Regions from separate parts of the Bradyrhizobium sp. SZCCHNS1050 genome, predicted to be linked through region 1. Evidence: predicted binding sites of a transcription regulator. Region 1 holds the regulator's gene; the other holds the start of a gene.
What was found. Region 1 encodes LexA, which represses DNA repair genes until DNA is damaged. Its sites were predicted from a motif close to TGTTCNNNNTGTGTTCNG; they were not measured.
Positions count from the first base shown of each region.

Region 2: the regulator LexA is predicted to act here: its motif matches at 1,615-1,632, upstream of QX094_RS24355 (putative DNA modification/repair radical SAM protein).

Region 1 covers NZ_JAUETR010000002.1:128,596-143,830, reverse strand. Annotated here, with positions in the region: gene QX094_RS25030 (EAL domain-containing protein) at 1-1,206, shown strand, start outside; gene QX094_RS25025 (S41 family peptidase) at 1,441-2,775, opposite strand; gene QX094_RS25020 (alpha-hydroxy acid oxidase) at 3,196-4,332, shown strand; gene QX094_RS25015 (HAD family phosphatase) at 4,378-5,007, shown strand; gene QX094_RS25010 (hypothetical protein) at 5,466-5,834, shown strand; gene QX094_RS25005 (hypothetical protein) at 5,861-6,124, opposite strand; gene QX094_RS25000 (alpha/beta hydrolase) at 6,123-6,824, shown strand; gene glp (gephyrin-like molybdotransferase Glp) at 6,956-8,167, shown strand; gene lexA (transcriptional repressor LexA) at 8,373-9,071, shown strand; gene QX094_RS24985 (hypothetical protein) at 9,346-9,786, shown strand; gene QX094_RS24980 (ComEC/Rec2 family competence protein) at 10,180-12,471, opposite strand; gene QX094_RS24975 (hypothetical protein) at 12,614-12,826, shown strand; gene QX094_RS24970 (glutamine--tRNA ligase/YqeY domain fusion protein) at 12,857-14,545, opposite strand; gene gltX (glutamate--tRNA ligase) at 14,682-15,235, shown strand, end outside.
Region 2 covers NZ_JAUETR010000001.1:5,384,377-5,399,611, reverse strand. Annotated here, with positions in the region: gene QX094_RS24365 (DNA polymerase Y family protein) at 1-844, opposite strand, end outside; gene QX094_RS24360 (DNA repair protein) at 738-1,532, opposite strand; gene QX094_RS24355 (putative DNA modification/repair radical SAM protein) at 1,716-2,954, shown strand; gene QX094_RS24350 (UdgX family uracil-DNA binding protein) at 3,069-4,550, shown strand; gene QX094_RS24345 (TfuA-like protein) at 4,599-5,954, opposite strand; gene QX094_RS24340 (YcaO-like family protein) at 5,951-7,240, opposite strand; gene QX094_RS24335 (aKG-HExxH-type peptide beta-hydroxylase) at 7,280-8,395, opposite strand; gene QX094_RS24330 (radical SAM protein) at 8,489-9,694, opposite strand; gene QX094_RS24325 (aKG-HExxH-type peptide beta-hydroxylase) at 9,691-10,722, opposite strand; gene QX094_RS24320 (hypothetical protein) at 10,962-11,309, opposite strand; gene QX094_RS24315 (M20 aminoacylase family protein) at 11,787-12,956, opposite strand; gene QX094_RS24310 (GMC family oxidoreductase) at 13,130-14,749, shown strand; gene QX094_RS24305 (acyltransferase) at 14,906-15,235, opposite strand, start outside.

The DNA.
Region 1 (15,235 bases):
CACTACATCGACATCGACGAGTTCAAAGGCGTCAACGATTCGCTCGGCCACCTCATCGGCGACGAGCTGTTGAAATCCGTCGCGGCGAGCCTGAGCGCCTGTGTCGGCACCGCGGGGTTCGTCGCCCGCCTTGGCGGCGACGAGTTCGCCGTGGTCCAGACGGCGATCCGCAACCGGGAGGATGTCGAACAGCTGATCGAGGATATTCTCGGCGCGATCCGCGCTCCGCGTGACTGCCTCGGCCATCAGCTCACCGCCGACGCCTCGATCGGCGTGGCGTTGATCCCCGAGCACGGCACCGATCTCGACCAGATCATGAAGAACGCCGATCTGGCGATGTACGCCGCCAAGGCCGCGGGACGCCGCACCTGGCGCTTCTTCGAGCCCGAGATGGACGCCCAGATCAAGGCGCGCCACCAGCTCGAGGTCGACCTGCGCCAGGCCATGGCCGACGATCGACTCGAGGTCTACTACCAGCCTTGTCTGAGCCTGCAGGACGACCGCATCGTCGGTTGCGAGGCGCTGGTGCGCTGGAGGCATCCGACCCGCGGCGCCGTCTCGCCGGCCGAGTTCATTCCGATCGCCGAGGACACCGGCCTCATCAACCTGCTCGGCGAACGCGTCCTCCAGGTCGCCTGCACCGAGGCGGTGAGCTGGCCGGACGACATCCGGCTCGCCGTCAACGTCTCGCCGGTGCAGTTCAAGAGCGGCACCCTGGCGCTCAAGGTCGCCAATGCACTTGCGACCTCCGGCCTGCCGCCGCATCGGCTGGAGCTCGAGATCACCGAAGCGGTGCTGATCCGCGACGACGACGCGCTCGACACCCTGCACCAGTTGCGCGCGCTCGGCGTCCGCATCGCGCTCGACGATTTCGGCACCGGCTATTCGAGCCTCAGCTATCTCCAGCGCATTCCGTTCGACAAGATCAAGATCGACCGCTGTTTCGTCAAGGACATCACCGAGAGCGAGGGTTCCGCGGCGATCGTCCAGGCCGTGGTCAACATCGCCGCCATCCGCAAGATGTCGACGACCGCCGAGGGCGTCGAGACCGAGGCGCAGCGGCAGGTGCTGAAGCGGCTCGGCTGCTCGGAGATGCAGGGCTATCTGTTCAGCCCTCCGAAGCCCGCAGCCGACGTGCGGCAATTGTTCGCTGCGCAGCGCGCCAATCCCTCATCCGGCCGCCGTTCGCGCTCGGACGCCGCCTGAGCCGGTTCCGAACCGATAAATACCGTTGCAATTTGAGGCTTTTCCGCAAGCCAGATTCAAACCCTGCCGACTGGTCGTGCCTTGAAGTCCACGGCGCCGCCATGATCTACGGGACACAGACGGACATACTCCGTGTTCGCCTGTACACGCTGGTCGAAAACCACGGCGGGACGGCCTCAGGGCCGCCCCGTCGGGTGTGAGCATCGCAAGCCGCGCACCCGCCCGCTTCGCAGATCAGTTCGGCACCGCCGCCTTGGCGCGGACGTCAGCGTTCACCGTGACGCCCCGCAGCACGTTGAATGCGGCGTGCAGCGCCTTGTCGTCCTTCTCGTCCGGCGGAACGTAGGACTGCGAGCCGGTCTGCTCGGTGCCGTCGGCAGCGGAGAGATGGCCGCGCATGCCGGCCTCGCCCTTGAGGTCGCCGCGATCCTTCAGTTCGTCCGGCACGTCCTGCTTCACCTCGATGTCCGGCGCGATGCCCTGCGCCTGGATCGAGCGGCCCGACGGCGTGTAGTAGCGCGCCGTGGTCAGCGCCAGCGCGCCGTTGCCAGCGCCGAGCGGAATGATGGTCTGCACCGAGCCCTTGCCGAACGAGCGCGTGCCGACCAGGGTCGCACGCTTGTGATCGTGCAGCGCGCCGGCCACGATCTCCGACGCCGAGGCCGAGCCGCCATTGATCAGCACCACGAGCGGCTTGCCCTTGGTGAGGTCGCCGCCGCGCGCGGTGAAGCGCTGCGTCTCCTCCGGATTGCGGCCGCGGGTGGAGACCACCTCGCCCCGCGGCAGGAACGTGCTGGAGACCGACACGGCCTGATCGAGCAGCCCGCCCGGATTGTTGCGCAGGTCGACCACGTAGCCGGCGAGCTTCTCCTGCGGGATCTCCTTGGAGATGCTGGCGACCGCCTTGCGCAGACTCTCGGTGGTCTGCTCGTTGAAGGATGTGATGCGGATATAACCGATGTCGCCGCCTTCGGTGTGATAGCGCACCGGGCGCACCTTGATGATCTCGCGCGTCAGCGTAACGTCGAGCGGTGCGTCCTTGCCCTTGCGCATGATGGTGAGCTTGGTCTTGGTGTTGACGCCGCCCTTCATCTTGGCGACGGCCTGCTCGAGCGTCAGTCCCTGCACCGCCTCGCCGTCGATCTTGGCAATGAGATCGCCCGAGAGAACGCCGGCCTTGGACGCGGGCGTGTCATCGATCGGCGCGACGACCTTGACCAAGCCCTCCTCCATGGTGACCTCGAGACCGAGTCCGCCGAACTCGCCGGACGTGGTCTCCTGCATGTCGCGCCAGGACTTGTCGTTCATGTAGCGCGAATGCGGATCGAGCGAGGACACCATGCCGTTGATGGCGCCTTCGATCAGCGCGGGATCGCTCGGCTTCTCGACATAGTCGGCGCGAACACGCTCGAACACCGCGCCGAACAGATTGAGCTGCGAATAGGTGTCGGCCATGCCGGCCGCGGCCTTGGCCTTCGCAACGAGTTGCGCGCCGTCGGGACCCGTGACCATCAGGGTCAGCCCGACGCCGGTCATCGTGCCCGCCAAGAACAGCCAGTTTTTTCGCATTGTTTGCTTCCCGAGCGTTTGTTGGATGGCCGGCCGATCAAATGGTCCGCACGCATCGCCGGCGCGATTTGTGTTGCGAACACACACCACATTTCCGGTTTCTTCAAGGCCGATATTGCGCCGCCGTACCGGGGCCCGACCGCCGGCGCTCGCATCCGAAATGGACGTTCACAGGCTGAAATCAAGCTCAAGGCTGCGCCGGCGCCGGGCCCGGCTGAACATACCCCGGCTTTCACGGACACCCATGATCACAATTCGACGAGCCGTGTACCACGCCGCGATTTGATGGCCTGGGCCTGCGGGGCGCCGCTCCCCGCGCGCGCCCGGGAAGCTCGAGTTCGGAATGGCTTGCTCCCGGCCCGCTCGATGGGCAATGCTCCGCAGCAAAACCGCAAGCATGACAGTCGCTGGGAGGCAAACATGAACCAACGGACCCCGATCGAGGCCGGGTGGCGGAACGTCGAACTCGGCTCGAGCGACGAGAAGTTCCAGAACCTGCACGAGCTCATCCGCAAGGCGCGCGCCCAGCTCAACCAGAACGCCTGGGACTACATCATCGGCGGGGCCGAAACCGAGACCACGCTGCGCCGGAACCGGATGGCGCTCGACGAGATCGCGTTCCGTCCGCGCGTGCTGCGCGACGTGTCCAGGGTCGATGCCTCGGTTGAAACTTTCGGACGCAAGCTGCGCCTGCCGGTGGTCATGGCCCCGGTCGGTGCGCTCGAAATCTTCGATCCGGCAGGGGCGGCCAGCGTGGCCCGCGGGGCGGGCCGATTCGGAGCCGTGCACATGCTGAGCTCGGTGTCGGAACCCGGGCTGGAGAAGACCGCCGAGGCCGCGCCCGACGCGCTGCGAATCTTCCAGCTCTATGTCCGCGGCGACGACGCCTTCGTCGAGGACTATGTGAGCCGGGCGGTCGCCAACAGCTACACCGCGTTCTGCCTGACCGTCGACACCGCCCATTACAGCCGGCGTGAGCGCGACATCGCCAAGCGCTACGTCCGCGAAAGCCGGCTGCGCGCGACCGGCGGCGACCACCAGAAGGCGCTGAGCTGGCACACCGTCAAGCTGATCAAGGACAAGTTCAAGCTGCCGCTGATCATCAAGGGCATCGCGACCGCCGAGGACGCGCAGATTGCGGTCGATCACGGCGTCGACTGGATCTACGTCTCCAACCATGGCGGCCGCCAGCTCGACCATGGCCGCGGAGCCATGCATGTGCTGCCGGAGATCGTCGCCGCCGTGAAGAGCCGGGCAAAGATCATGGTCGACGGCGGCTTCTGCCGCGGCACCGACATCGTCAAGGCGATCGCCTCCGGCGCCGACCTCGTCGGCATCGGCCGGCTGCAATGCTGGGCGCTCGCCGCGGCCGGCGAGGACGGCATCCTGCGCATGCTCGAGCTGCTGGAGGACGAGGTGATCCGCACGCTCGGCCTGCTCGGCGTCACCTCGTTCGCGGAGCTGAACGCGTCCTATCTGCATCCGGCGGCCGCCACCAACCTGCCGAGCGTGGTCAGCGCGTTTCCGCTGGTCGACATCGAGCCCTACCGGTATTGAGGAGGCGCCGCTTCCGTCCCACGCAAGGCATCGTCGACCCGCCCCATGCCCGCCTCCGCTCTCCGCCCCGGCGTCGCCGACGCGCTGCTGTTCGACCTCGGCCGCGTCGTCATCGACATCGATTTCGTCCAGGTGGTCTCGCGCTGGGCAGCGCATGCCGGCTGTCCGCCGGAGCGCATCGCCGCGCGCTTCGTGCGCGACGAGATCTATCACGGGCACGAGCGCGGCACCGTCTCCGATGCCGCGTTCTTCGCCAACCTGCGCCGGCAACTCGGCATCGACATCACCGACGCGCAGTTTCTCGACGGCTGGAACGCGATCTTCGTCGGCCCGATGCCGGGCATCGCCCCGCTGCTCGCACGCGCGGCTTCGAGACTGCCGCTCTATGCCTTCTCCAACACCAACCAGCCGCACATCGATCACTTCTCGCCGCGCTATGCCGACCTGCTTGGTCACTTTCGCGAGATCTTCCTGTCGTCGTCGATCGGCCTGCGAAAGCCGGATGCCGAGGCGTATGATCACGTGGTGCGGGCGATCGGCGCGCCGGCCGAGCGGATCGTTTTCTTCGACGATCTCGCTGAAAACATCGACGGCGCGCGAACGAGCGGGCTGCAGGCGGTGCTGGTGCGCTCGACGGCCGACATCGCCGCGGCGCTGGAGGCGCTCGGGATCTGATCGCGTCGCGCAAGGGTGCGTCATGGCCAGCGGCGTGACGTTCTGAAAGGCTGCGCTCGCAATGACGGTGCCCACTCGTGCAAAATTGTTCTCGCGACACGATGTGCCCGAGCTTTGCTGCTCTCATTTCACCCTCCTCCAATCGGAGGGCGCAGGGAATGCCGGGCTGCAGGCCGCAACCCATGGCCCGCCTGCAGAAAAAAAGCAGGCGGCAGTCACCACAGGTCCAGCCGACATCCGGCATTCCCTGCGCGATGGTCTTCACGCTTATACGCGATCTCCCCGGTGCCCGGCTTGTTGGCCACCGTCGCCGACGGGATCATCAGCACCCTTCGGCTTGGCATCAGCTTCGGGATGCCAGGACCACGCGACTTCACGTCCGCGCCATGCCGTTCGTCCGCGCGCCATCAGGGCACGCTGCGACACGTCGCGGCCACCGCATCCCGCGCTCCACGTCCGTGACGATCGCGAAGCGCCCCTCCTGTCGAGCACGGGACCAAATCAGCATAGCAGCTTTTTCCGAAAAAGCGAATCCTAAATGCGACCGCCGGCAACGGCGCCATCCGGCCCGTCTCCCGCCACATCCGCTGGCCGCAGACGAGCCGGCGCCTAAGCGCATCGGCATCGGCGGCGAGATCGTCAAGATCGCGCCGTGCTCGATGACCATCGTCGGCACGCTCGCCGATTGGTCGCAATGGACCGGCGTGACCTTCGACAGCTCGGGCGAGATCGAGGTCCCCGGTGCTCTCGTGCCCGTGCTCGCGTCGGTCGAGCACGACCGTGCCGCCTATGTCGAGCCGAATGTCTGGATTCGGCATCCGCTCTGACGCGGTGCAGGTCGTCCGCGCGACGATCAACGCGCCGGCACGACGCGCTCGTTGAGAAATCCGATCACCACGTCGAACGCCTGCCGTCGATTCCGCTCCATCAGGATCATGTGCGTGCCCTGCCCGATCTCGACCAGGCGCTTGTATGGCGCGCTCACGAGGCGAACGAACAGGTCGTGCGCCATCCCGAAGCGGACATCCACATCCCATTCCGTCGCGAGCACGAGAACCGGGCAGTCGATCGTGCTGGGATCGTAGATCGGCTGGTCCACGGTCCAATGCTCGTCCATGTGGCGCGTGCAGATCGAGGGCGTCGCGGCAACGCATATGACGATCGCCTATGACCGGCGCGGATTTGGTGAGACGGTCGCCTATGAGGAAGCTCATTCTCCGGTCGAGGACCTGCTCGCCGTCGTCGACGCGCTCGCGCCGGCGCGGCCGGCGACGCTGATTGCCTGCTCGCAAGGAGGCCGCATCGCGCTCGACTTCGCGCTTCGCCATCCGTCACGTATGGCATCGCTGGTGCTGATCGCACCTTCGATCAGCGGCGCGCCGGAGCCGGTCTATCCACCGGAGATCAAGGCGCTAACGGCGTCGTTGGCCGCTGCCGAGGCCGCACAGGATTGGGATCGGGTCAGCGCTATCAAGGCGCATCTGTGGGTCGACGGTCCCTTGCAGCGCGAGGGACGCATCTCCGGCGAGCCGCGCGAGACGTTCCTGAAGAAGAACGCCGCCGCACTCCGCGCGCCGCCAACCGGCGCGACTCTCGATGTGGCACCAGCCTTCCCACGCCTCGCGGAGATCGTCGCGCCATCGCTCGTCATCCGGGGGGACTTGGACTTTCCTCACATCCAGCAGCGAAGCAGGCTGCTCGCCGCAACAATGCCGAACGGGTCAGGACATGAGCTGGCCGGAACGGCGCACCTGCCGAGCCTGGAACGTCCGCAGGAGGTCATGCGGTTGATTGCGGACTTTCTCGCGCGATCGTGAGGCAGCGGCCCGGAAACGGCCCACAGCAGACGGTCAGAACGCAGGGAGCGGCCTAGGCCCTTGGCCGCGCCGTGCGCGTTCGGTTAGAAGGCGATTCATTCGATCTGCCGTCTCCGTCCGAAGGAACTCTCATGGCCCTGATGCCGGTGTCTGATGCGTTGTCCGCCGTGCTCGCCGGCGCCGAACCGCTGGCCGAGGAGCAGGTCGGGCTGGACGAAGCGTTTCACCGCATCCTGGCGCGGGACATCGCGGCGCTGCGGACGCAGCCGCCCGAGGCGATGTCGGCAATGGACGGCTATGCCGTGCGCGCGGCGGACGCCGCCCAGGCCAAGGCGCGGCTGAAGATCATCGGCGAGGTTGCGGCAGGGCGGCCGTTCGATCGCGTGGTTGGACCCGGCGAGGCGGCGCGGATCTTCACCGGTGGCGTTGTTCCGGAGGGCGCGGACGCGGTGGTGATCCAGGAGGACACAATCGCCGAAGATGGCCACGTCGTGATCACCGAGGCCGCGATCAAGGGCCGGCATATCCGGCCGGCGGGCGTCGACTTTCACCAGGGCATGGTGCTGCTGAAGTCCGGGCGCCGGCTCAGCGACCGCGACCTGTCGCTGGCGGCCAGCATGAATCATCCGGCGCTGCCGGTGCGGCGCCGGCCGAAGGTGGCGCTGCTCGCCACCGGCGACGAGCTGGTGATGCCGGGCTCGACGCCCGGCCCGGGCCAGATCGTCTATTCCAACGGCTACGCCTTGCGGGCGCTGGTGCGCAACGAGGGCGGGACCCCGATCGATCTCGGCATCGCCGCGGATACGATGGAGGCGACGATCGCCGGCATCCGCCGGGCCCGAGAGGCCAAGGCCGACATCTTGATCACGACCGGCGGCGCCTCGGTCGGCGATCACGACCTGGTCAAGCAGGCGCTCGAAGCCGAGGGCGTCGAGATGGCGTTCTGGAAGATCGCGATGCGGCCGGGCAAGCCGATGATGCACGGACGGCTCGGCGACGTCAGGGTGATCGGACTGCCCGGCAATCCGGTGTCGTCCTATGTCTGCGCCCTCCTGTTCCTGGTGCCGCTGATTCGGCGGCTGCTCGGCCGCGACGAGGCCGTGATGCCGCGCGAGACCGCCCTGCTCGGCCGCGAGCTCGGGCCGAACGATTCGCGCGAGGACTATCTGCGGGCGCGGCTCGAAGAGCGCGCCGACGGCACGCTGGTTGCGACCCCGGTGAGCCAGCAGGATTCGTCGCTGCTTGGGAATCTCGCGCTCTCGCAGGCGGTGGTGATCCGGCCGGCGTTTGCTCCGAAGGCGCCTGCCGGCAGCCCGTGCGAGATCCTGCGCCTGCCGAACTGAGCCGCTTCCCCGGTAAAGCCCGGTCTGTTCATCATATTTTTAGGATTGCGGAACACACATCGAACATATAGTGTCCGTTCATGATTTGTTTTTAGTATGTTGCGGGCGACGCGATGACGGTCCGACTCCAGGGCGCTCTCAGCCGGTTTGTGCGCGAGGCGCAGCTCCTGGACTCGGACGACAACAAACCGGGGACCAGGTCGAGATGCTGACGCGCAAACAGTACGAACTTCTGCGGTTCATCAACGAGCGGCTCAAGGAAGCCGGCGTGCCGCCGTCCTTCGACGAGATGAAGGATGCGCTCGATCTGCGCTCGAAGTCCGGCATTCATCGCCTGATCACGGCGCTCGAGGAGCGCGGCTTCATCCGCCGGCTGCCCAATCGCGCCCGCGCGATCGAGGTGATCAAGCTGCCCGAGCTGTCACAGGCCGCCAACAACCGCCGCGGCTTCACCCCATCGGTGATCGAGGGCAATCTCGGCAAGGTGCGCACCAGCACTCCCGCGCTGGACGATGGCGAGCGCCCCGTCGCAGTGCCGGTGATGGGCCGCATCGCCGCCGGTACCCCGATCGAGGCGCTGCAGACCCGCAGCCACACCATCAGCGTGCCTGCCGACATGCTCGGTAACGGCGATCACTACGCGCTCGAGGTACGCGGCGACTCCATGGTCGATGCCGGCATCCTCGACGGCGACATGGCGCTGATCCAGCGCAACGAGACCGCCGACACCGGCGACATCGTGGTGGCGCTGATCGACGATGAGGAAGCGACGCTGAAGCGCTTCCGCCGCCGCGGCGCATCGATCGCGCTGGAGCCGGCCAACACCGCCTACGAGGTACGCATCCTGCCGCCGAACCGGGTGAAGATCCAAGGCAAGCTGGTCGGGCTGTACCGCAAGTACTGATCGCGAATGGGATCGGTCGATGGGCGGCGGGCGCACGCGCTTTCGCCGCCGATCGGAGGCTGCCCAGCAAAATACGTCACGCGCGAATGCACCTCATGATGTGCAGCGCGGCATGCTCAAACGCTTGTGATCGGCCGCGGGCACACGCGATGCAGATCAGCGCAGAATTGCCGCGAAGCGCGCGCTAACATCACCATCGATGTCCACTCTGATAGAGGCCTGCGCCTGTCCGGGGGGAGCGTGGGTCGGCTATCTCTCAACGAGGAGCGATCCGATGTGTGACTACAGCCTCCATGCGGTTGCGTCCCGTCCCGCCAAGGTCGGCGAGACGTTGATCTCGATGACCTTCCGTGGCACCGCCACCCGCGGCTTCGCGCTGGAGAGCGAGCCGACCGTCGCAGTCTGCATGCTGCCCGGCACCGAGTTGGCCTTCGCCGAGGACGTCCGCTACGACAGCCGCTGGCTCTGGACCCGGACGATCCGCGAGCGCGTCGCAAAGTTCAACAGCATCGAGACTCACATTCCCGATCGCCATCACGACGCGATCGAATTCGCCGATGGCCGCCACGTGCTGGTGACCCAGCTCTGCGAGGGCCAGCGCGTCACCGTGCTGCAATTGCCGGTCAGCAAGCAGCCGGCGGAGCGACGCCCGGACATCGCCGAGGACGTGCCGCCTTCGCAGGCCACACCGATTCGCCGCATCAGCATCACCTGAGGGGTCTCCGCATCGGCATTTCTCTCGGTCGTGAGCGAGCTTTCGACCGTGGGAGATTTGGGTTCTGCAAGCGCAAAGTCCTCTCGGGCGAACCTCACGCCCCGGCATCGCATCGGATAGGAACGACATCCCTCGGCCGGCATGATGTGCCGGGGGAGCCTGCCGCCGTGGTCAACAAGATCGATTGGAACAAGGCCGCCGGGATCACCGAGCCCGGCTGCAATATGCTTGTGTTCGGATGGCTGACAGTCACGGCTGACGACATCGCCATCTGGCAACGCTATCCGCGCGCTGCGTTCACGCTGGCCGAAAGCCCCTCGCTGTTCGATGGACTTGGCAACATGGACCTGGCGACACCGAGTATCATCTCGGCACGTTCGAGCTGCCCGGCACTCAGTCTTCTTCGCCCTGCTCCGTCTCCGGCGGCGTCGCGTCCTGAGGCCGCACGGCCGGCGCGCGCGGCGTCAGCGTCGTGTCGAACTCGCCGGCCTCGGCGGGCGCCGGCCACCATGGGCGGTCAGTGCCGCCGGCGCGCGCCGGCGTGACGGCGAAGCTCCTGCCCTGCCGCACCAGCATCAAGGCGCCCTGCTGCCGCAACCGCTCGCGATCGATGACGGCCGCCGCGCAGGATGACGGCGCGGCGCGCGCGGTGACGATGAGCGCGGCACGGGCGCAATCATCGGCGAGCGCCTCGGCGCGCAGGGTCAGGGCGGCGAATCGGCCGTCGGCCATTGCGACCACGCAGCCCGCCTCGTCGCAGGAGACGCCATCGGTGAGCGATGAATCCGCCGGCAGCCGGGCATCGGCGTCGGCCGCGAGCCACTCCTTGGTGGCGAACACGTCCTTGCCGATGCGCATCGCATGCAGACGCCCGTCACGGCCGCGCACCGCCACCGCGCGCCCATCGCCGGCGATCAGCGCGTCGGGCAGCGGCGTCGCGGCGGCCCACGCGGTGGCCACCACGAGCCCCACGGCGCCCGACCAGCGCAGCGGTGTGCGCAGCAGGCCGATCAGGATGACACCGAGGCTGGCCAGGATCAGTGGACCGATGCCGAAGGCCGGGATGCGCCCGACCGCGCCGGGCAGCGCCGCCACCCAGCGCGTCACCGCGATCATCCAGTCGATGCCGAGGCCCATCAGCGTCCACCAGGGACCGTCGAGCCCGAACGGCGCCGCCACGAGGCCCATCAGGCCGGCCGGCATCACCAGCGCCGAGACGACCGGCATCGCTGCGAGATTGGCGAGCACGCCATACGGCGTGACGCGATGGAAATGGAAGGCGGCATAGGGCGTGGTCGCGAGCCCCGCGATCAGCGAGGCCAGCAACAGCATCGCAAGCTCGCGGCCGCCCCACAGCGCAATGCGCTGGGTGGTCGAGCTGTCCGGCGTCGCGAACAGTCTGGGCAGGCCGAACTGCACCAGCGCGACCAGGCCGAGCGTTGCCGCGAACGACATCTGGAAGCTCGGATGCACGAGCGCTTCCGGGGCCGCCACCAGTACGATCATCGCTGCGACCGCGAGCGTGCGGAAGGTGACGGCGCGGCGGTCGACCATGACCGCGATCAGCACGACCGCCGTCATGAAGAACGACCTTTGGGTCGCGACCTCCGCGCCTGAGAGCAACAGATAGAACGCCGCCGCGACCAGCGCCGCGGCCGCCGCCCATTTCTTGATCGGATGGCTGATGGTGAGGCCGGGGATCAGCGCCAGCAGCGCGCGCACGGCGAAGAATACGACGCCGGCGACGACCGCCATGTGATAGCCGGAGATCGACAGCACATGGCCGAGACCGGAGACGAACATCGCGTCGTTGACATCGGGCGTGATGGCGTCGCGCCGGCCGGTCAGCAGCGCGGTGGCGATGGCGCGCTCGTCGCCCGACAGGCGGCCGCGGATGCGTGCGTCGATCGCATCGCGCAGACCCTGCATGGCCGCCGCATAGCCCAGGCCGAAGCCGGCGGCCTGCGGCGGCGTCGCCGTCGTGATCGCGCCCATCACGAAGCCGGAGGCGCCGATGCCCTGGAAGAACATGTCGCGCGCGAAGTCGTAGGATCCCGGCCGCACCGGGGCCATCGGCGGCAGCAGCCGCGCCTTGAGCTGCACGAAGCTGCCGACCTCGGGCGCCGCGCCCTTGCGCACCGCGAGCCTGACACGCGCGATGGTGACGGCGTTGCGCGGGCTCTCCATCGACGTCACCCGCAGCACGATGCGGTCGCTGCGCTCGCGGATGTCGCGCGCCTCGACGAAGCCGGACAGCGCCACCGAATACAACGGCCGCGCCAGCACCGGATGCGCGACGCGCGCGGTCTTGACGGTCGCCGCGGCGAAGCCGCACGCCGCCGCCGCGATCATCACGGCAACCGGAAACAGCCGATGCCGCCGCATCATGATGGCGACGATGCCGAGCAGCGCCGCGGTGGTGGCGGCAATCCAGAGCACGGGCTCGTGATCGGCGGCGAAGTACAGCGCGATGCCGGCCCCGAACGCCACCGGCACCCAGGGTAGCAGCCGGCCCGCCCCGGCCTCCTCGGCCGCCCAGCTCTTCAGGCGGGCGGCGAACACCGACGACGCACCGGCCCCGATCGCGGGCCAGCCGCCGGCCAGCGCGCCGCGCGGCGGCCAGACATCGGCCATCACGCCCGCGATCCCGCGACGCCCTCCCGGCGGCCTGACCGGCTCCGCCATTGCCCCCACACCACCCGTTACCCGACGGGCGGAAAGGCTACCGGAAGCTGCGCGAGCGCGCCTAGCAGAACGGAACGGGAATCCTGGAAATCTGCACGGCCGCTGCGGGGGAACTTTTTGCGCCGCACGTGCTTTTCAGGGGATGGACGCCCACGACCCTGAAGACCCCTTCGCCGACCTCGCGCTCGAGAAGGCGATCCACCTGCGCTGGACTCTCCGGGACATCAAGGCCCACCGGCTGACGCTGTCCCCTGTCGCCGACGAAGATCTTTCGCTGCTCACCGAGCGCGGCCTCGTCGAACTCACCGATGGCGTGCCGACGCTGACCGAGGCCGGGCAGGACGCGATCAGCTGAGCCACACGCGTCCCGCGGTCCCCGCTTGCCTCACCCCTTCGCGACTTCCTTGGCGAAGGTGTCGCGCAGGCCGATGGTGCGGTTGAACACGAGCTTGTCGGGCGTCGAATCCGGATCGCGCACGAAGTAGCCCTGGCGCTCGAACTGCATCGGCGCGTCGGAATTGCTCGCGGCGATCGCCGGCTCGATGCGCGCGTCGGTCAGGACCTCGAGCGAGCTGGGATTGAGATCGGCAGTGAAGTCGGCCGCATTGGGGCTCGGATTGGCGAACAGCTGGTTGTAGAGGCGGATCTCGGCTGTCAGCGACTGTGCAGCGGGCAGCCAGTGCATCGTCGCCTTGACCTTGCGTCCATCCGGCGCGTTGCCGCCCTTGGTCGCCGGATCATAGGTACAGCGCAGCTCGACGATCTCGCCGGCGTCGTTCTTGATGACGTCGCGGCACTTGATGAAATAGGCGTAGCGCAGCCGCACCTCGTTGCCCGGCGACAGCCGGAAGAACTTCTTCGGCGGGTTCTCCATGAAGTCGTCCTGCTCGATATACAGCTCGCGGCCGAACGCGATCCTGCGCGTGCCGGCTGCGGGATCGTCGGGATGGTTGATCGCCTCGAGCTCCTCGACCTGGCCTTCCGGATAGTTCTCGATCACCACCTTCAGCGGCCGCAGCACCGCCATCCGGCGCAGCGCCGTGCGATTCAGCTCCTCGCGGATGCAGAATTCGAGCATGCCGACGTCGACGATGCTGTTCGCCTTGGCGATGCCGATGCGCTTGATGAACTGGCGCACCGCCGCCGGCGGCACGCCGCGCCGCTTCAGGCCGGCGATGGTCGGCATGCGTGGATCGTTCCAGCCGGCGACATGGCCGTCCTGCACCAGCCGCGTCAGCACGCGCTTGGATAGCAGAGTATAGGTGAGATTGAGGCGCGCGAACTCGTACTGGTGCGGATGCGACGGCACCGGCAGCTTGTCCAGGAACCAGTCGTAGAGGGGACGGTGATCCTCGAACTCGAGCGTGCAGATCGAGTGCGTCACGCCCTCGATCGCGTCGGACTGCCCGTGCGCGTAGTCATAGCTCGGATAGATCTTCCAGGCGTCGCCGGTGCGCGGGTGGTGGGCGTGCAGGATCCGGTACAGCACGGGGTCGCGCAGGTTGATGTTGCCGGCGGCCATGTCGATCTTGGCGCGCAGCACGCGCGCGCCGTTCGGGAATTCGCCGGCCTTCATGCGCCGGAACAGGTCGAGATTCTCCTCGACCGAACGGTCGCGGAACGGGCTGTTCCTGCCGGGCTCGGTGAGCGTGCCGCGCGACAGCCGAATGTCTTCCTGAGACTGGTCGTCGACATAGGCCAAGCCGGCCTTGATCAGGCCCTCGGCCCAGTCGTAGAGGCGTTCGAAGTAATCCGAGGCGAAGAACAGGTTGTCGCCCCAGTCATAGCCGAGCCAGCGCACGTCGGCCTGGATGGAATCGATATATTCCTGCTCTTCCTTGGTCGGATTGGTGTCGTCGAAGCGCAGATTGCAGCGACCGCCGAATTCCTGGGCAATGCCGAAGTTGAGGCCGATCGACTTGGCATGGCCGATATGCAGGTAGCCGTTCGGCTCCGGCGGGAACCGGGTGACGACCGTCTTGTGCCTGCCGCTGTCGAGATCGGCCTGGACGATGTCGCGGATGAAGTCGCGCCCTGCCTCTGCCGTCGCCGCCGTGTCTGTCGTCGTGGTCATCAAGAATATCCTGCTCCGGAATTTGGCAGCCTATCTGCCAAATCCGCTTCCCCCAAGGAAGGCTTTAGTTATGCGATAGGCCTGCTATACACCCCCCGCCCTCTTGAGCCCCTGCCTGGATTTCGTGCTGCCGCCCATGACCACCCCGATCGTCACGCGCTTTGCCCCCTCCCCGACCGGCTTTCTCCACATCGGAGGCGCCCGGACGGCCCTGTTCAACTGGCTGTATGCGCGCGGCCGCGGCGGCAAGATGCTGCTCAGGATCGAGGACACCGACCGCGAGCGCTCGACCAGTGCGGCGATCGATGCCATCCTCGACGGCCTGAAATGGCTCGAGCTCGATTGGGACGGCGAGGTCATCTACCAATATAGCCGCGCCGCGCGCCATCGCGAGGTCGCCGAGCAAATGCTCGCCAGCGGCATGGCGTATCGCTGCTATGCCACCGCCGAGGAGCTGGCCGCGATGCGCGAGAAGGCGCGCGCGGAAGGCCGCACCCGGCTCTACGACGGCATGTGGCGCGACCGCGATCCCAAGGAGGCGCCCGAAGGCGTCAAGCCGACGATCCGGCTGCGCGCGCCGCTGACCGGCGAGACCGTGATCGAGGATCAGGTCCAGGGCCGCGTGGTCTGGCAGAACGAGAACCTCGACGACCTCGTGCTGCTGCGAGGCGATGGCAATCCGACCTACAT
Region 2 (15,235 bases), on a different contig from region 1:
GCGCCATCGCCGCCACCAGCATCGCGGCCAGACGGGAGAGGCTGGCCGCAATCACCGTGTCGGTCGCGACCGGCTCGGCAAAACGCTTGTCGACGATGTAGTCCGGCGGGACCTTGCGCGGGCTGATCGGCGCATCGGCCTCGCCCAGCGCCTGCGCCAGCACGCGGGTGAAGGCGGCGCCGAACCGCGCGGTGATCTCGTTGCGGCCGCGCGCGGCGACGTCGCCGATGGTCTTGAGGCCGGCTCGGCGCAGGCCGAGCGTAATGGCCTCGCTGCCGCCGAGGGCGGCCACCGGCAGCGGCGCCACCGCGGCCGCCTCCTCGCCGTCGGGCACGATGCGGCCATGCACCTGGCGGTTCAGCGTACGCGCACAGACGGCGTTGGAGGCGATCGCCGCCGACACAATGAGGCCATGCGCGGTCAGCGCGTCGCAGACCGACTGCATCAGCCTGGCTTCGCCGCCGAACAGATGCACGCAGCCGGTGATGTCGAGCGACAACCCATGCGGCGGGTCGAGCGCCACCAGCGGCGTGAAGCGGTCGCACCAGTCGGCGATGCTCTCCAGCATCTTTGCATCAGCCGCCAAATCGGCTTCGTGCGCGACGAGGTCGGGACAGACCGCGCGGGCATTCGCCAAGGGCTGGTCGAGCGACACACCGTGGCACGCCGCCGCTTCGTCCAGCGAATGGATCAAGAGCGCATTGGCGTCCTTGATGACGACGACCTGCGGCTTGCTCTCAGGCGGAGCGCCTGTGAGTGCCCGCTGTCTTTTGATGCGATCGATGGGCAGGCGCGGCAGCCACAGGCTGAGGATCCGCCGCCGGTTCGTTGAAACGGCATGCATCGGGGGTCCACTCCATGATCCATCGTCCGGTCTGGCCGTGACGGTTGCGAATGAGCTCGACATCGAGGCGCGGCGCGCCCCACGCCATCCACGGGGCAACGAGCGGTGACGGCGCGGTGCGCACGATCCAGCGCGTCTCCGCGGTCGATGGCTCGGGCGCAGCCGCAATGCGCAACATGAGCGCGGTGACGCCGGATTCCTGCGCCGCCAGGGTCAGCTTGCGGCTGGCGACGAGATCGAGCTTTTGCGTCTCCCCCCACACCTCCAGCATCACGCTGCCGAGCGCATCGCAGGCGAGCGCGTCGGCGGCGGTGCGCAAGGCGTGGTCGAGATCGGGCGCGCACACGATGACGATGCGGCGCGGATCGAGGCCGAGCTCGGCGAGCCCGCTCATCGACAGCGCGCCCATCTCGCGCTCGGCGAAATCCTGCCGGATCCAGATCAGGGGCCGGTGCGCGGCGACACGCGCGGCAAGCCCGCACAGGAAGCCGGTCGCGGCTGCCGCCTGGCGGCCGGTCTCGGCGAACACCTCGTGCAGCGCGCCGGTCGCGAGCCCGCCCTGCAAGGTCGCGTCGGCCTCGTCATGGCCGAGCGCGACCCGGCGCAAATCATGTGCGCCATCTCCCGCCTCGAGACGGGCAATGCGGCCGCGCAGACGCGCGAGCGTATCCATGCGTGCGCCGGTCATCCGTCGCCGCTCCTCTTCAATCCATCGTGCGGGCGCTGCCGTTGTTTCAGTGATCAGGCAGTGAACCCGCGACGACCCTCTTTGTTCATGATACGTTCTAATATAAAGCTAACGCCTTCGAGAGAGTCAATCGGGATTGACCCGGGTGTGATTCAACGAATGGAATCAAAGGGATTCAAAGCCATGGAGCTGTTGCGCAAACTGGAGATCCTGGCCGATGCCGCCAAGTACGACGCGTCCTGCGCCTCCAGCGGTACCGAGATGCGGGATTCCCGCGACGGCAAGGGGCTCGGCTCGACCTCGCCCGGCATGGGCATCTGCCATTCCTATGCGCCGGACGGACGCTGCATCTCGCTGCTCAAGATTCTGCTGACCAATGCCTGCAACTTCGACTGCCTGTATTGCGTCAACCGCGCCTCCTCCAACGTGGCCCGCGCGCGCTTCACGGTCGACGAGGTGGTGAAGCTGACCATCGACTTCTATCGCCGCAACTACATCGAGGGACTGTTCCTGTCGTCGGGCATCATCCGCAGCCCCGACTACACGATGGAGCAGGTCGTGAGCGTCGCGCGCAAATTGCGCGAGGAGCATCGCTTCCGCGGCTACATCCATCTGAAGACGATTCCGGAGGCTGACGAGGCGCTGATCGCCGAGGCCGGCCGCTATGCCGACCGGCTCAGCATCAACATCGAGACGCCGCTGGAGGCGAGCCTGACGACGCTCGCGCCGGAAAAGGACCAGCGCGCCATCCGCCGCACCATGGGCCGTCTCCGGCTCAAGCTCGACGAGACGGCGGAGGCGAAGAAGACGGTGCGCCGGGCCAGGCCGCCGCGCTTCGCGCCGGCCGGCCAGAGCACGCAGATGATCGTCGGCGCCGACGACGCCAACGACCGCGTCATCCTGTCGACCTCGGCCAATCTCTACGGCGCCTACAAGCTCAAGCGCGTCTATTACTCCGCCTTCAGCCCGATCCCCGATGCCAGCCGCGCGCTGCCGCTGCAGGCACCGCCTCTGGTGCGCGAGCACCGGCTGTACCAGGCCGACTGGCTGATGCGGTTCTACGGCTTCGATGCCGACGAGATCGTCGAGGAGAACGAAGGCATGCTGCCGCTCGACATCGACCCCAAGCTCGCCTGGGCCTTGCGCCATCGCGACCGCTTCCCGCTCGACATCAACAAAGCGAGCCGCGAGGAGCTGTTGCGCGTGCCCGGCTTCGGCACCCGCACCGTGCAGCGCATCCTCGCCACCCGCCGCACCACCACGATCCGCTTTGCGGATCTCGCCCGGCTCAACGTGATCCGGAACAAGGTCCTGCCGTTCATCGTTCTCTCCGACCACCGGCCACAGCCGTCCCTGCTCGACGGTGCCAGCCTCAGAGCCCGGCTGCGGCCCAAACCGCAGCAGCTGGGATTTGGGTTCTAATTGAACGTCGTGGCGAAGACCGAAGCCAGGAAACAGCCGTCATTCCGGGGCGATACGAAGCATCGAACCCCGGAATGACGCGGCGGATTCGCTCGCAATGACGAGAGAGGTGAAATGCACGTCGTAACCCTCGACAGCGACACTGATTTCGACGGCTGGCGTCAGGCGGCGCGGGCGCTGGCGATGAACGACGTCAAGCCGGCCGACGTCAGCTGGCGCGTCAAGGGCGCAGCGCCCGACCTGTTCGACGATCAGGCCGACACGCAGCTTCCCGAGGTGCCAAAGGGCGCGTTCTCAGTGCCGGCGAGCTTCATGGAGCTCGCCGAGAGCGCGATTCTGCACAATGATCCCAACCGCTTCGCCCTGCTCTACCGGCTGCTGTGGCGTCTGCGGACCAACCACGATCTCATGGAGATCGCGACCGATCCTGATGTCGCCCAGGCCAACGCGCTGGCGCGGGCGGTGCGCCGCGACGTCCACAAGATGCATGCCTTCGTCCGCTTCCGCGAGGTCGGCCGCGAGCGCGAGGCGCGCTACGTCGCCTGGTTCGAGCCCGAGCACCACATCGTCGAGCGCGCCGCGCCATTTTTCGCCCGCCGCTTCGCCGACATGCCGTGGTCGATCCTGACGCCCGAACTCTGTGCGCATTGGGACGGCAGCCGCGTCAGCTTCACGCCCGGTGTGAGCAAGGCTGAAGCGCCGTCGGAGGACCGGCTCGAAGAGGTCTGGCTGCGTTACTATGCCAGCATTTTCAATCCGGCACGGCTGAAAGTGAAGGCGATGGAAAAGGAGATGCCGAAGAAATATTGGCAGAACCTGCCCGAGGCCAAGCTGATCCAGCCGCTGATCGCGGCCGCCTCCAGGCGCACGTCATCGATGATCGCCGAAGCCGGCACTGAACCCCACAAGCCGCAGAAACGCGTCGAGGAGACCGCGATGAGCCGCAAGCCGAAAGCCCACGCGCCCGCTGCTGAGACCTCACGTGATGTCGAGGCCACCGATCTTGAGACCTTGCGCGAAGAAGCCGCTTCCTGCCGCGCCTGCCCGCTGTGGAAGGACGCCACGCAGACCGTGTTCGGCGAAGGCCCCGCGCATGCGCCGCTGATGCTGGTCGGCGAGCAGCCCGGCGACAAGGAGGACCTCGCCGGCCATCCCTTCGTCGGCCCGGCCGGCCAGATGCTGGACCGCGCGCTTGAAGAGGCCGGCATCGACCGGTCCAAGGTCTACGTCACCAATGCGGTGAAGCACTTCAAGTTCGTGCCGCGCGGCAAGATCCGGCTGCACCAGAAGCCGAACACGCCGGAGATCAAGGCCTGCCGGCAATGGTACGAGCGCGAACTTGCCGCCGTGCGCCCGGCACTGGTGGTGGCGATGGGCGCGACCGCCGCGCAAGCGGTGTTCGGCAAGATCACGCAGGTCACCAAGAACCGCGGTCACGTCGCCGACCTGCCCGACGGCCCCAAGGCGATGGTGACGGTGCACCCGTCCTACCTGCTGCGGCTGCCGGATGCCGACGCCAAGGCGCGAGAATATGAGCGCTTCGTCGAGGACCTGAAGATTGCCGCGGCCGCGATCAGGCGCGCACATGCGGCGTGACGGGCCGGCATGGCCTCGACCGGGCCGCCCCCACGCGACAACGGGGCCTCAGGATTTGCGCGACGTGTAGACGTGCTCACGCAGCAAGGCCTGGATCAGCGCTGCTCGGTCGGGAAAGCCGAGCGACACCGCCACGTCCGTCTCGTCCCGGTCGGGTGCGCCGGCCTGCATCGCGGGCAGGTATCTCGCCATCAGCTCGTCCTCGCCGAGGCCATAGTCCGCCGGACTGCCACCGCCGTCGAGCTCCGTCTGCTTCAGCACGTCGCATTTGTCGCGCGCGCGCGCCAGCAGATCCTCGAAATGGCCGTCGATCCGCGCCCAGTCGGCCAGCGCATTCAGGGCCGAGCCGTTGAGCCCCTTCCTGAACGATCGAATGCGCGCCTCGTCCAGCATCAGCTCCAGAAATTCCGACCGGGTCAGGCCGTTGCGCGCGATCCATGCCTCGAGCTCGGCCGGGTCCATCAAATCCCTGCTCTGCCGAAACCGGATGATCTCCGCGCTCAGCGCCTGGGCGTCGACCCTGATGCCGCGGCGCTTCGCCTCCGATGCCGCGAGAAATCGCGCGATCGCCTTGTCGGACAGGTCGCTGCCGCGCACGGCCAGCAGGCGCAGCTCGTCCAGCAGGTGCGGCGTTCCGTCCGGCATCACCGTCTCGCGCGCTGCGGCCGCCGAACGCTGCGCGTCCTGCATCAGGCCGTCCCATAGCTGGGTGTGCTCGAAGGCGTAATCGACCGCCTTGGGCACCGTGTCTCCGGCAAACCGGCGCCGCATCGTCTGCAGCATCTCCAGCGCATCCTCGCGCTTCTGGTCGACGCGGTGATCCGGCAGCCACGCCTCCAGCGCGTCGATCTCCTGCGCGGCTAGGCTGCCGTCGGACCGCGCGCCCTGCAGCAGCGCCGGGTAGCTGCGCTCGGGATAGAAGCTTGCCTTGCCGAGCGCCTCCAGGACCAGGCGGGACGCCTCCGAGATCACGCCATGGTCGACCGCCTTCTGCAGGGTGAAGCGGATGTTGACCAGCGGCTCGGACAGCGCGGGAAAGCCGAGCTCAGCCGGTCCGTGAATCAGGGCGACCTCGTCGTCGGCCTCGAACACGCCGTCGCGATACGCCGCGAACACCTTGCCGACGCCTTCCATGCCGAACGCGTGCAGCTCGGCCGCGCGCAGCGCGCCCATGCTGGCGCTGCCGAACACGTGGATGCCGTTGGCCATCGCCCACAGGATCTCCTTGTGCCACACCGAGGGCACCTGCTCGAAATAGCCGTCGATGATTCCGATCGCCGCAGGCTTCGCCAGCGCAGCACGATAGACGTCGCCCTGCTGCACCGGCGGGAGATACTCGGCCTCCAATTCGAGCGCCGCGTCGCGCGGATGCAGCGTCGGCCCGGTGAATACGATGCACGTCATAGCGGATGCCCCGATGGCTGATGCCGCGAGATCTGATCGCCGGCGAAGGCCCGCGCTCTGCGCCCCGGGCTGTAGTCAGGATTCTTGTCGAAGGTTTCGAGCCCCGGAATGATGATCCTCACCACGGGGATCTCGAACCTGCTCTTGGTGAGATCGACCGCGATCACCTGCCGGACACCGGCGGATTGCAGCCGTTCGAGAACCACGGCGAGATCATCGTTGAACGTCTCCGCTGCCAGCGACGGAGTTTCGCGCAGGCTTCGCGTCGGCGGGCTGTTCCGCAGCAGCGCCCGCTGCTCGCCGAGAAACTGTGCGGCCAACGCCTTCTCGTCATATTCCTCGCGGAACACGTCGTCGCGCGCGCCCGCGATCAGCGTCAGCCGGCTCTGCGCGGCTTCCGTCAGCGCCCGCAGGAAGGCGATCTCTGGCGACAGATGCGCGCCCATGCCCAACGCCGCGTAGAGATCCCGCCCCAGCTCCTCGTCACGATCGAAGATCAGGCACTGGCAGGCGGCGAGCCCGACATCGGAGCTGATGTCCCACGCCACGACCTCGAGGCCCGCGCGCTCGCACATCTCCAGGAGCCGCCGGTTGCCTTCGTCCTGAACCGTCTCGAGCGCGACGCGCCGGCTCTGCTGCTCGTCCGGACTGCGGAGGTGCCAGAGCGTGGTCGCATCGCGCTCCACGACCTCGCAGATGCCGTGCAGGACCGCCTCGATCAGCTGGTTGCCGGACGCCAGCCCGTTCGACGACGAGATGAAGCTGCCGGCCGGCATCTCCGGCCGCGAGGTCGACAGGTTCACCATCTCGAACGGCACCCAGACGTCGGCATCGGCCATGAGATCGCGCCCTTCGATCCACAGCATCTGCAGATCGGGATGGAAACGCCCGCCGGCGATCAGCGGCAAGTCCGCCACGTCGACCACCTCATGGTCGCTGATCAGCTCGGCATAGGTCGCAAGCTTCAGCGGCAATGTGATCGTCTCGGCGTGAAACAGCTCGATCGATTCCATCACGCCCGACGCCTTCGCAGCATCCAGGGTCAGCCCCTTGCCCTGCGACACCGAGACCGAGCGCGAGTTCGGCCGGCAGACCATGGTGACGGGAATGCCGACGCGGTCGAGACCCGTGACGTCAGCAATGCGCGTGATTCCCATTTCTCCCAGGAACGGACGCACCCGCTCGACCGTCTGCGACGGCGGCACCGACCGCTGAGTTCCCCATCGAAAGCTCTTCGGGACCGGACGCGCCAGACGATCCCGATGCAGTGCCGTTCCATTCGCCATCCGCAGCCTCCACACTCAACCGCCGCTGACGTCGTCGCATCAGCCCGCACGGCGGACATCGGCAAAGGCGCCGACCACGACGTTCTGCATCTCCTCGATCGTCTTCTGCACGTCGGCGTCGACCACCGACGAAAACTCCGCGATGCTGTCGAGCAACGGCTGCTTGCAGAAGCCGCGCAGGCAGAGCTGGATGCGCTTCATCGCGACGCCCTGCTCGAACGCGCCGGACTGCATCGCCAGGCTCCAGAAGTGCAGCAGGCCGTACCAGACGAAACAGGCCTGTAGAAAGGACGGAAACGGCAGCCGGCTGCCGCTCCAGGGCGAGGTGATGCGCGGCAGCGAGCCCTTCGCCGTCGAATCGAGGAACCAGGGCTGTTCCTGCTCCTGCATGTAGAGCAGCGCGTGGATGCCCTCATGGACGAGCGCATCGGCGATGTGGGATTCGTCGATCTCGGGAAGATGCGGGTTGGCGAGGAAGGTGCGGCCGATGTAGTAGCCGTTCGATCCTGACGAGAAGCTGCCCGGGCTCTCCGGATCCTTCTGCAGGATGAGCGCGATGTTGAAGCGCGCGACGAAGCGGGGAAGCCCCGCTTCGGTCCGTTCGAGCGCCGCCCGCGACCGGCGCAGCAGATCACGCAGCCGGTCGATTTCGTCCTCGGAGAACGGCGGGCGCTGCGGCGGGACCGGCCGGTCCTGGCCGGACAGATCCACCTTGACCGCATGCGGGCTGCCGTAATCGGTCACGGGCATGCCCTCGATCTGCGGCCAGATGCAGGCGCCGTCACGCCGATAGCCGCGATCGCCGAGCGCGGTCCACACCTCCCGATCGGCGGTGATCTCGAGTCCCTGGCGCAAGGCCTCAGCCACGAATGAATCGCGCAGAAATCGTCCCTTGTCCTCGGCGTACCGGCCCGGCGCCGACAGCAGACGGAACGAGGTCTCGGGGGCATCGAGAACCCGCATGAAGCCGTCGTCCGCCACGCGATCCATCAGGCTGCGCAGTTCGTCCCCGCCCGCAGGGTCGTCGCGGCCGATCTCGCCGAGGGCTTCGCCCAGCTTCTGCGCGAGCCGGTCGCCATAGGTCGCAAGCACGCCGTCACACACCGCCTCGTAGTCATTCCAGCGCAGAACGTCAGGCATCAGGGTGATCGTCATCGTGCGCACTCCTTCCACGTTCCACTCTCGACCACGCCGCCTTGCAGCAGGCCCGCGCGACAGCGCGCATAAGTCGGCGATCGAGGTCCGACCTCAGCCGATGGCCGGAGATTCCTGCTGCAGCCCCACCGCCCGCCGCAGGGCGGTGTCGAGGAGATGAGCCCGGCGCAGCTTGGTTTCCTCCACCGACGTTCCCAGCCGCTCGCGGACGTGATCGAACAGTTTCAGGAGATCGGCGCACCACACCGTCGGATTGTTGAAGCCCGTCCGCGATGCATAGCGATGCGGAAGATAGCCGCCGGCACACGTGTCGCGCTCGCGGCACGCGCGACAGCCGTCGGGCAGCGGCATGCCCTCGAACACCGCCGCACGATGGAATTCGCCGGCGTGCCGGACGTCCATGAAGTCGGACGTCCGCACATTCAGGCCGGTGCGCGCGGCGCCGTCGTAGCAGACCCGCAGCACATCCAGCCCTTCGATCTCGCCATCGGTGTTGACGAACAGGAAGGTCAGCGGCTGGTTGCCGAGCATGTCGATGCGGCTCTCCCCGCCCTGGACCAGCCAAGCGATGTTCCAGAAGATCTTGATCCGGAGATCCAGCGTGCCGTCCCGCCACCAATCCTCGAAGATCGGGATCAGGAAATCGGCACAGGGTGTCGGTCCATACCGGTCGCGAACCGCCGCGATGGTGTCGTGGGTGAAATCCGGCAGCAGATAGTCGATGGAGGCCGGGCCCAGGCTCGTCAGATGGCGATGCACCGCGGCACCGCTCGCCCCGAGCTGGATCACCGACAGGAAGCGCAGCGGAATCCCGGCGCGGCGCAGCACGGCAAGGCCCTGCTCGACATCGCGATAGGAGCCACGCCCGGCATGATCGACGCGCAAGGCATCATGCACCTCGGGGGTTCCGTCGATGCTGATCCCGAGATCGATGTCGAACCTCTTGATGATCTCGGCCCAGCCGTCGTCGAGCAGCGTGCCGTTGGTCTGCATGCAGAGCTGCACCCGCGCGACGCCCGACAGCCCCTCCTTGATCTTCCGGCACCATGAGCTGAACCGCTCCTGCTTGACCAGGCACGGCTCGCCGCCATGAAAGGTGATCGTCAGATAGCTCTGACCCGTTGCCTGGCAATGGCGGCGGATGCGGTCGATCGCGATCTCGACGACCTCATCATCCATGATCGCGGGCCGCTCTCTCCACGTGCTGTCGCCCTTGTTGTAGACGTAGCAATAGGAGCAGTTCAGATTGCAGCGCGACGCGACCTTGAACACGAAGTGAAGATGGGGACCGTCGTTCATTGGTACGCAATCTCGGCGGTGCGATCGACGAAGATGCGGCCGTCCTCGGTCAGGAACGGCCGGGCACCGTCCAGTACGACCTGCGCCTCCTTGAGCTTGGTCAGCATATTGGCAAGCTCGGCCTGATACTCGGCTGATCCGCCGAACCCTTGCTTCTCGGCCTCACGATAGAAGGCGCAGATATAGGCGATGGCGTGAAAGGCCAGCAGGATCCCGCGCAAGGGCCGCGGCTCCGGCCGCAACGGCGATGCGTAGCGCCCCTGGTGCTGCGGATCCACCAGGGGTCCCGACGCCTCCGCCATGAACAGATGCAGATGCGCGGATTCGTGGACGATGGCCTCCATCACCTGCATCAGGCCGCCGAACAGGTCGGCGTAAACCATCCCGGGCACATCGGCTTGCGACCCGCTGCGGAAATAGGATCGCTCGCTGCTGCGCAGGGGGATCAGGACCCGCGTCACATCGGACACCCAATTCACGCACTCGGGAAACTTCTTCGCGGCGGTCACGAGGATCTCGAGCGCGTTCGTCACCTCGCGCGTCATCCGGGCCTGCTCGTCGGCCGAGAGATCGGTGTGCTCGGCCCAGGTGTCGGGAATCGGAAATCCGAGGGAGTGGCACCCCACGTCGACCGATATGTCGTAGGGCCATTCCTTCATCGGGAGCAGCCCAGCGAGCTCGTTCAGGTCATAGCTGCCGGCCTCGATCCGGTAGCCTCCGACCGGCGACCACAAGGTCAGCGGCTCCGGCGTCGTCAGCGAGGTGGATGCGGTCGGCGCATTCGCCGCCGTCCAGATCGCCACCTGCAGATCACGCTGCGGGCTCTTGTCATGCCCCTCATAGGTGATGGAGTTCATGCAGGGATGACGAAGCCAGTCCGCTTCACGCGCGTTGGCTTCGATGAGCGACGCCTTGAGCGGCTCGCAGTCGAGGCCGAGGCGATCCTCCGGCTGCCATCTCAGGATCCTGTCGTTGAATTTTTCATGCCAGGCAGATTTCGACGGTCGCCAGGTCCACGCGTCACTCATGATCGAGCATGCCTCCGGAAATACGCCAACGAAGCCGGCCGCAAGCTGTCCCGCCGTCAGACAGGACCGCAACCGATGCCGGAATCAAGAGCAGCTATCAGGAAAGGTCACGCTGATGACGGCGACCATTGCCCGTCATCCGCACCAGCGAGTCGCGGGCGGGCCCACGACACGTCACGTCGGAAAGATCCGACATCGCAGGCCCGCTTCGCTCCGTCTTAGCCGAACGATCGATCCATTCACCTGACCGATTTCGGCGCGCCCCCCGCCTGCGGCACGCTAAATTGACCCTTGAGGTCCTTCACCGCCCGTACCTGCGTGAGACGCTCCGCAAGAGCCCCCAACACCGCGGGATCGTTGGCGATTTCACGTTCCATCTCGTCCGGACGCTCCATCGCCGCAAGGCGGCTGAAGACGATGCCGCGCGAGAATGGATTGGTCTTGCTGAAGATCGCTCCACGCGAGAATGGAACGCCTTCTGCCATGATGTCGATCTTCAGAGACGCGCGTGCGATCTCTGAGTCGACTACGGATTTCAGCGCCAGATCGACCTTCTTGCGCATTTCCGCCGGATCGCGATCAGCCATTCCTATACTCCCAGTCGGTTGAGAACCGCCATCGTTCAGAAAGGAAATAGCAACGTCCCGGTACAAGCTCTGTGATCTCGCGCCCTGAACTCACAGAACCTGAAGCAATGTAGCTGTGCTAAGCACTTCGCTCAGGCTGTCCCAATTCGCCAGTCGTCGAAGCCAGAAAAAAACTAACATGAAGCTAGTTCTTTAACAATAGAGTAGTTTGTCAGATACACCTGTTGATTGCTCGAATGAGCGACGCACTGCGGTCGTCTCAGGCCGGCAGTGACCACGCGTGATGACGTCTTGCGCTCTCGGATGTCACCCGCCAGGCATATTGTCGCACCTCATTCCGCGGCAGCGCACATTCTCGCGTAGCTCATGAAGCTCGACGTGCATATGGAAAGCAAAAGGCCCGCGCTCATCGCACGGGCCCTGCCAGTCCACTTTCGTGCCTGATCGCGGCGGTGCCGCTGCACGCGGCCGCGAGCCTCACGCCGCCAGCGTATTCTCCACCACCTTGATGAAGAACGAGGTGCCGTAGACGATCGCCTCGTCATTGAAGTTGTAGGCGGGGTGATGCAGGCCGGCGCTGTCGCCATTGCCGACGAAGATGAAGGCGCCGGGGCGCGCCTCGAGCATGTAGGCGAAGTCCTCGCCGCCCATCATCGGCGGCATCTCGTGCACATTGGCGTCGCCCGCGACCTCCCTGGCGGCGCGGATCGCGATCTCGGTCTGCTCGGCGTGATTGATGACGACAGGATAGCCGCGTGCATAGTTCAGGTCGATCTTGGCGCCGGTCATCTGGGCGACGCCGGTCACGACCTCGCGCACGCGCTTCTCCATCAGCTCACGTACCTTCGGCGTCAGCGTCCGCACGGTGCCGCGCAGCACCGCGCTCTGCGGAATCACATTACGGGCATTGCCGGCGTGGAACTCGCAGATCGACAACACCGCGGCCTCCAGCGGGTCGACGCTGCGCGACACGATCTGCTGCAGCGCGGTGACAAGCTGGGCGCCGACCAGCAGGGAGTCGATGCAATTGTGCGGCTTGGCGGCATGACCGCCATGGCCCTCGATCGCGATGTCGACCGCATCGGTCGATGCCATCAGCGGGCCCTGGCGAATGGCAAACGCGCCGACCGGCAGGCCGGGCCCGTTGTGCATTCCGTAAACCTGGTCGATCTTGAAACGGTCGATCAGCCCGTCCTTGATCATCGCGTCCGCACCGCCACCGCCCTCCTCGGCGGGCTGGAAGATCACCGCGACCTCGCCGGCGAAGTTGCGGGTCTCGGCGAGATAGCGCGCGGCGCCGAGCAGCATCGCGGTGTGACCGTCGTGGCCGCAGGCATGCATCATGCCCGGGGTCTTCGAGGCATAGGGCAGCCCGGTCGCCTCCTCGATCGGCAGCGCGTCCATGTCGGCGCGCAGTCCGAGCACCTTCACCTCGCCGTGGCCGGGCTTGCGGCCCTTGATGACGCCGACCACGCCGGTCTTGCCGAGGCCCGTCACGACCTCATCGCAGCCGAACTCGCGCAGCCGCTCGGTGACGAAGGCCGCCGTCCGGTGCACGTCGTAGAGCAGCTCCGGATGCGAATGGATATCCCGCCTCCAGGCCTGGATATCGGGCTGCAGATCGGCGACGCGGTTGACGATGGGCATGGGGAATCTCGTAACTCCGGTGGGACTTTGCGCCTGTTTAGCATGCAAAAGCCGCACCGCCCAAGATAAGGGCTGCGCCCGTCTCATGGCTCGGTCAACCAGCCATGAACGTGGCGCTTGTCCGGTCCCGTCTGAGCTGACTAAAAGCTGGCAACGATGGGAAGGGAATGCCGATGCCGAGACAGCTCGAGGGGGATTACGACTATATCGTGGTGGGCGCCGGCACCGCCGGCTGCATCCTCGCCAACCGGTTGTCGGCCGATCCGAAGCGCCGCGTCCTGATTCTCGAGGCCGGCGGCAATGACAATTGGATCTGGTTCCATATTCCGGTCGGCTACCTCTTCGCGATCGGCAATCCGCGCTCGGACTGGATGTTTCGCACCGAGGCCGAGCCGGGGCTGAACGGCCGCTCGCTGGCCTACCCCCGCGGCAAGGTGATCGGCGGCTGCTCGGCGATCAACGCCATGATCTCGATGCGCGGCCAGGCCGCTGACTACGACCATTGGCGCCAGCTCGGTCTCGCCGGTTGGAGCTATGCCGACGTGCTCCCGGTGTTCAAACGGCTGGAGGATCATTTTCTCGGCGAGAGCGAGCATCACGGCACCGGCGGCGGCTGGCGCATCGAGGCGCCCCGGCTGTCCTGGGCGGTGCTCGACGCGGTCGGCGATGCCGCCGAGCAGATGGGCCTCCGCCGCATCCCCGACTTCAATACCGGCGACAACGAAGGCATCAGCTATTTCCACGTCAACCAGAAGCGCGGCCGGCGCTGGTCCTCCGCGCGGGGCTTTCTCAAGCCGGCGCTGAGCCGGCCGAACCTGCGGCTGGAAACGCAGGTGCTGGTGGATCGCCTGATCGTCGAGAACGGCCGCGCTGTCGGCGTGCGCTACCGGCAGAACGGCGAGACCATCGAGGCGCGCAGCAGGGGCGAGGTCATCCTCAGCGCCGGCTCGATCGGCTCGGTGCAGGTGCTGCAGCGCTCGGGCATCGGCCCGGCCGACTGGCTCGGCGAGCTCGGCATCGATGTCGTCCTCGACAGACCGGGCGTGGGACGCAACCTGCAGGACCATCTGCAGCAGCGCGCGATCTACAAGGTCACGGGCGTGAAGACGCTGAACGAGACCTACTACTCGTTGGTGCGCCGCGGCCTGATGGGTCTCGACTACGCGTTCCGGCGCCGCGGGCCGCTGACCATGGCGCCGTCGCAGCTCGGCATCTTCACGCGCTCGGATGCGACGCGCGACCGCGCCAACATCCAGTTCCACGTGCAGCCGTTGTCGCTCGACAAGTTCGGCGATCCCCTGCATCGCTTTCCCGCGATCACGGTCAGCGCCTGCAACCTGCGCCCCACCTCGCGCGGCACCGTTCGCATCCGCTCGGCGGGGATCGACGACGCGCCGTCGATCGCGCCGAACTACCTGGCAACCGAGGACGACCGCCAGGTGGCGGCCGACGCCATCCGCGTCACCCGCCGGCTGATGAAGCAGAATGCGCTCGCCGCCTACAGGCCGGAGGAATACCTGCCGGGCCCGTCCGTCGGCGACGACGACGCGGCGCTGGCCAAGGCCGCCGGTGACATCGGCACGACGATCTTTCATCCGGTCGGCACGGCGAAGATGGGCTCCGCTGATGATCCGATGGCCGTGGTCGACGAGCGGCTGCGCTTTCGCGGCATCGACCGCCTGCGCGTCGCCGATGCCTCGATCATGCCGACGATCACGTCAGGCAACACCAACACGCCGACGGCGATGATCGCGGAGAAGGCGGCGTCGATGATCTTGGAGGATGGGCGCTAGGCGCTCACGTCCAACAACCACCGCTGCCGTCATTGGGAGCGAAGCAGCGAAGCGAAGCGATCCAGAGCCCCGTCCCGACTCTGGATTGCTTCGTCGGCTTCGCTCGCAATGACACCATCAATGAACGGTGGCCTTTGACGTCAGAGAGGTTCAGCTTCAAATGATCCGCGCCACCAGCGGAACCCGGCGCAACAGTGCTGCTGCGAGCCAGCTCACCGACAGCGTGCCGATCAGCACGATCGCGAACTTCACTCCCGCCGGCCACGCCGGGTCGTAGACCAGATATTGCAGCCACAGCAGCGGCAGGAAGTGCAGCAGGTAGATGCCGTAGGCCGACGGCTGCAGGCGATCCATCAGCGCCAGCGGTGCCTTCGCCCAGCGCAGGAAGAAGGTCGGCACGCCGAACGCCATCGCGGCGCAGAAGCTCGCCACCGCCATGCCATAGGCCGCGCGCCACCACAGTGGCGGGGAATCGAAATCGGCGAT